2 regions of the Paenibacillus sp. J22R67 genome follow, and region 2 is predicted to be linked to the other one. Evidence: riboswitches for the same ligand, from Rfam matches in the RefSeq annotation. Region 2 holds a riboswitch; the other holds the start of a gene.
What was found. A riboswitch is a leader RNA that binds a small molecule or an ion and turns the genes downstream of it on or off. The one in region 2 is predicted to bind S-adenosylmethionine.
Positions count from the first base shown of each region.

Region 1: another riboswitch for S-adenosylmethionine. It lies ahead of metA (homoserine O-acetyltransferase MetA); the one in region 2 lies ahead of AC58VC_RS19255 (hypothetical protein).

Region 1 covers NZ_JCAUAX010000003.1:90,947-94,071, reverse strand. The annotation lists gene AC58VC_RS12505 (aminotransferase class I/II-fold pyridoxal phosphate-dependent enzyme) at 1-995, opposite strand, end outside; gene metA (homoserine O-acetyltransferase MetA) at 1,030-1,974, opposite strand; SAM riboswitch class I at 2,078-2,207, opposite strand; gene AC58VC_RS12495 (hypothetical protein) at 2,430-2,657, shown strand; gene corA (magnesium/cobalt transporter CorA) at 2,960-3,125, shown strand, end outside.
Region 2 covers NZ_JCAUAX010000004.1:687,926-691,050, reverse strand. The annotation lists gene AC58VC_RS19260 (metallophosphoesterase family protein) at 1-788, opposite strand, end outside; SAM riboswitch class I at 1,039-1,167, shown strand; gene AC58VC_RS19255 (hypothetical protein) at 1,266-1,766, shown strand; gene AC58VC_RS19250 (MFS transporter) at 1,763-3,007, opposite strand.

The DNA.
Region 1 (3,125 bases), on a different contig from region 2:
TATGTCATCAACGATTCAACGCCACCTAAGCTCTCCGCGAAGGCAATAAGCTGGATGTGACGCAGAATCGGCTCAACCAGTCTGGCGTCTTTCACTTTAAAGGAGAAAATTCCTGTGTTTCCGCTGGATTGCTTGTTTTGAATGGCATGACCTGGATGAGACTCCAGTGCCGGATAATAAACATCGCTGATGAGCGGGTGCTCCAGCAAGAAGTTCGCAAGGGCTGTTGCATTCTGCTCGTGACGCTCCATACGAAGCGCCAGCGTCTTCATGCCTCTCATCAACAGCCAACTGTCTTGCGGACCAAGAACAGCTCCAATCGAATTGTGAAGGAACGCCATTTGTTCTGAAAGTTCTTTGCCCTTGGTCACAATCAGACCGGCAAGCACGTCGTTGTGTCCACCCAAATATTTAGTCGCGCTGTGAACGACGACGTCTGCACCCAGTTCTAGTGGACGCTGTAAATAGGGAGTTAAAAGCGTATTGTCGACGATGGACACAATACCCTTCCTACGGGCCCATGTACATACAAGTTCGATATCTGTGATCATCATGAGTGGATTCGTCGGCGTCTCAATGATCAGCCCTTTGGTATTCGAACGGTAAGCAGTCTCCAAACCATCCAAATCGTTCGTATCTACATACGTAGCCGTTACACCGAAGCGAGACATGATTTTCTCAAGCAGACGGTACGTACCGCCATATAGATCCAAGGAAACAATCAAGTGATCGCCTTGACTAAAGTAGGCAAACACCGTTTGCAGCGCGGCCATCCCGGATGAACATGCGAAACCGGCATCTCCGGATTCCAATTGAGCGATCGCATCCTCAAGCACTTTGCGAGTTGGGCTTTTGGTACGCGCGTAGTCAAAACCAGTGCTTTGACCGAGCTTCGGGTGACGGAAAGCAGTAGCTTGATAAACAGGGAAGCTGATAGCTCCAGTTACAGGTTCTTCGATGGAGCCAATTTGGGCGAGACGACTTTCGATTTTCAACAAAGGGAGTTCCTCCTCATGATTTGGGTTCGAATTACAGTTGCGCACTTGCCAGGCTTTCATTGATATTAGCGTTAAGCTCAAAAGGAGTTGCTTGGTACACATAATAGTTCAACCAATTAGAGAACAGCAGGTTAGCGTGCGCTCTCCAAGTGTTATAAGGCTGTCTGCTAGGATCATTGTTTGGGTAGTAATTTTTGGGGATTTCAATAGGAAGTCCCTTGCTCACATCCCGATCATACTCCCATTTCAATGAATTCGCATCATACTCGGAATGGCCCGTTACGAAAATATGCTTTCCGTCACGTGTAGCCGCGATATAGACACCGGATTCCTCCGATTCGGATAAAATCTCCAGGTCCGGACATCGCTCAATGTCTTCACGGCGAACATCGGTATGGCGGGATTGCGGCACATGGAATACTTCATCAAAACCGCGAAGAAGCTTCGTATTCGGCACCTCGACGGTGTGCGGGAATACACCGAATATTTTGTTGTCCAGCGCAAATTTACGAACCCCGAAATGATGATACAAGCCCGCTTGGGCTGCCCAGCAAATATGCAAGGTAGAAGTGACGTTTTCTTTGCTCCAATTCAGGATTTGCGTCAACTCCTCCCAGTAATTCACATCTTCAAACTCCATCTGCTCAACTGGGGCGCCTGTAATAATCATGCCATCCAGCTTTTCTTCTTTAATATCGTCAAAAGTTTTATAGAACAACTCCAGGTGTTCAACGGAAGTGTTCTTAGAAGTATGAGTTTTCGGATGCAGAAGGACGAATTCCACCTGCAGCGGGGTATTCCCGATCAAACGCAGCAATTGCGTCTCGGTCGTTTCTTTTGTAGGCATCAAATTCAGCAAAGCAATGCGAAGTGGACGTATATCCTGGTGATACGCGACAGATTCGTCCATGGTGAAGATGTTCTCTTGGTTTAAAATTTCTTTGGCAGGCAGGTTGTCAGGAATCTTGATCGGCATCCTGTTCACTCCTCTTCAATGGTTTATTTTGGGTGTATTTAAATGCAAAAATGACCTTCTCTGGAATCAGAGAAAGGCCATGGAAAGTACTGTCAATGTCCTTCTCTTATCTCCCAGATTCGCCTTCTAAAAGCGGTTCCGCAAGAATTAGCACCGTGCATCCCTTTGCTTGCAAAGGTTTGTCGGTTGCCGGGTGTCATAGGGCTAGTCCCTCCACCTACTCTTGATAAGAAAATGAAACGTATGCGATTAAAATCATCATACTATAAAATAAGGTAAAGTCAAGACATTAACCGATTCTGACAACCTGCAAAAACAAAGAAATTGCATAAGGCTGTCCAGCTATGATATTATTGATACGAAATGTATCGTTAATTGGTGTTTGAAATAGCTCATAACAGGGTTAAATAAATATCAAACTGATTACATTACCTAACCAATAAAGGGGGTCTATTATGTCCGCACCAACTTCGGATAACTTCTCTGCTTTCGCTTCATTACATCGATATTTCGCTCTAATTGAAACATCGAAGCCAACTATGCAGCAAGCTGAGGATGCCGCAGCCTTATTATGTCGAATCTACGGTGCAGAGAATGAGGAAGAGCTACTGCTCCGAGGTAATTCTGAATTGACTGACATTTATACAGAATTGAAAGCGAAGATCTTGAAAGCCGCCATGTAACTTCATGGCGCTTTTTTTTTGACACCGAACAAGCCCTGAATCCATAAAGTATCTAAAGCGCATTTCTACTTGTTTCGCCAAACTTTTTGGCTTGAAACGGGGTATATGAAGGGTTATACTAGACAAGTATTATTCGACACGGACGCAAAAGGGGGGCATACGTTTGGACGGGGAACCGAGGAGTAGCACCTGCAAGTTTTGTAAATTTTATAGTGTAGGAATGCAGTCGGTTATACCATCATTCGTAGTCTCACACACATGATGAACGTAACCGGCTGATTCCATGCAAAGGGGTGGATCAGATGAAAACACGGTGGGTTCAGAATGGCATTTTCACATTGGTCGATGACGTGTCTGTCGCACTAACACCTCCAGAAAAAGGCTTTTATTGGATTGATGCAGGGATCGAGGATTTAGAACTTCTTCAGCCTTTGTTCCATCTACATGATTTGGCCGTGGAGGACTGCT
Region 2 (3,125 bases):
ACACCGCGTGCGGTAGGATTATGTCTAAAATGCTTCATATTGTTGTACAACATCTCAACATTCTCTGTAAGGGCTGCATCCGTTAAATCAATAGCCGTAATACGGATTTCATCTTGCTCAACGTCCACGATCCGCAAACCATGCTGATCCAAACAAGCCGATAGTTGAACAAACGTCCAGTTATTTTGCTTAACAATAGAATCAATGTGCGTATGACCGTTAAAGTAAATCCCTACGCCCTCTTTCTTGCTTAAAATCTTCCACATATCAATGCTTGGGTGAATAGAACCTTTATCTTTATTGGAGTTAGTTGTTGTATTATGTACTGGATGATGAGCGAAAACTAAGACAGGTTTCGTCCCAGATGCTGTTATGACATCTTCAAACCATTGCATTTGCTCTTCGTCAACCCAGCCTCCCCAATCCTCGAAATCCATTTCTTTTGCTGTATCTAGAAATACGAGCACGGCCTTGTCACTTACTACTGCGTGGTAACGGTTTTGACCCGTAATTTCGAGAACTTCCCTTCTTGTTTGAGCATACAGATCATGGTTGCCCAAAGCATGATAGAACGTTCTATCACTTTTTCGTAGTAAACCATAGACTTCATTAAGCTCCGAGGAGTGCCCATAATTCGTTAAATCCCCCAAAGAGATATGAGCATCACCTTCCAATTCTAAAAAGCGTCCCAATAATGTTTCATAGAAACCATTACGTGCCTCTAACCAACCAGGAATTGTTTCATCAATTTCGTGATAATGTAAGTCTCCCATTAATACTAGCTTCATAAGATCTCTCCTTCTCTCACTTCAAATTTGATGTTACCATTCTCATAGTAATCATAATTAAGGAGTATTAAATCTATTTACAATTTCATTTATAAATTTTGTAAATTCTTTACTTGATTTTTCCAAAAGTCATGATTAACCCTATTTAATTTGTAAAATTAAACAAATATTTGCATGGGGAGAGTAGTGAAATTCCCTTGACAACCGAGTGCTTTGTAGTAATATTGAACGTAATCGAATATAATGATTTTTCTTATCAAGAGTAGGTGGAGGGACTAGCCCGATGATACCCGGCAACCGACAAACCTTTGTTTAGCAAAGGGATGCACGGTGCTAATTCTTGCGGAAACGCTTGTGAAGCGAATCTGGGAGATAAGAGCGAGGCTATGACTTTGAATTCCTATGACCTTTCTCTGTTTCCAGAGAAGGTCATTTTTGCTTTTTCGAGCTATTCCACTTGTTTAAAGGAGTGACAAGATGTCGATTGCCATAAAAAATTACATGACGACAGATGAAACAGTTGAATCTCGCCAGGATATTCCTCCCCTTCATCCTATTTTGCTGCATTCAAAAATCAAGATTACCCGAATAGAGTGTTTTCGCTATGACAACGAACTTGCAAAAAAGTTGCAGCTTGGAAATGAGGCCGATGATATCTGCGGACTAATTGCTATCACCACAGATGCAGGAGCCGTTGGCTTCAGGGAATTTGCAATTCCTTCAAGCAGCTTGAAATGCGATTTGACTACGTGGGTTGCTCTTTTTCAGCGAATAAAAGGCCTGACTTTGACCGAGACTGTGAACTATGCTGAGCGAAAACAAGAGGCCTGGGGACCCGTAAGATTAGATTTAATTGAGTCTGCCATTATGGATTTAATTGGAAAGTTAGGGTCACCCTCAGCAGACAACAAGGATCAAACAAATATCTTGGATCGGGCCTATTTATTCAACCATACGCAAGCGTATATTTCCTTCTAGTACGTATGCCCGTCAGCTCCCGTGGTGGTTAAATTAAAGTTCACTTGCATGCGCTTGAATTGAACGTACAGGAAGATGCCCGATGATAGCGTGATGATGCCTGACCAAAAAAACCAGGCCTGCACACCGAAGTTGCTCACGATCAAGCCTGCCAGCGAGAGCCCAATTGGTGCGGAGAGCAACGTGACACTCGTCACCAGAGAGATGACGCGCCCCAGAATCTCGGGTTCGAAAGACCGTTGAAGCATTGCCGCATAAGGGCCATTGAAGAACGGGGACATCATCCCCATGATGGTCGAGAGGATGACGAAGAAGATGAACAATCCTTGGCCAATCACACCAATAGCTACGCAGGTTAGGCCGATTCCGAGCATACTTAGGCAAATATACGAAATGTCCTTCAAACGAGAACCGAGCATGGACAGTAGAAACGAACCTACGATCATCCCGATACCGAATAAGCCATCAACGATGCTAGCACTATAACCCCCTCGACCAAAATGCGTCAGGGTCATCAAGGGAAATAAGGTAGGAAGCGGCATGATCGCAATACCGAAAATACCGGTGCCAATGGTAAGCAGAACAATTGGTTTCACCTGAATGAAGGCATTCCAACCGAATTTGAACTCGCTAAAAAAGGATGGTGTGGTCGGGGGTGAAACTGCCTTTGGCTGGCGAATTTTTGTAAACAGAAGCATGATATTAGCGATCAAAGCGCCAAATACATCCAGAAACAGCAGGATTCCCAGAGAGGTCGCCGAGTATACGGCAATGCCAAGCACAGGCCCTGCTATCATTGAGAACGAATTAATTAATTGCTGCCAGCCAGCCACCCTAGTCAGTTGATCTTCTGGAGCAATGAGCGGAATCGCTGCCTGGAATGAGGGAGCATGGAACGCAGATGCTGTTGAGCGGATCAGCAGGATGACATAAACAAATACCAAACTCGGATCACCCAAATAATAATAGAGGCCTAATGCTAAGCTAAAAAGAGCAATCGTCCCATCCGCTGCAATCATCGTCTTCTTGCGATTCCAGCGATCTAGCCACACGCCGATAAAAGGGCCAAGGATGACTTGCGGCAAAAATCCCGCAAGCCCGGCGATCATCAGGACAACGGCAGACTCGGTCGTTTTCGTCAAATGCCAAATGATCGAGAATTGAACCATGGACGTAGTCAGAATCGAGAAAAGCTGTCCGCTAAAGATTAGAGCAAACGTTTTTTTCCATTGCTGTTGCATGATTTTAGCCTCCAATAGTCCTCTATAACATCCTATGGAGGTATTTCACCATACAACCAACTTCCACCTTCTCCTGGGTAAAAGAAATTTCATAAAACTTAGCGGAATTCCGCTAAGT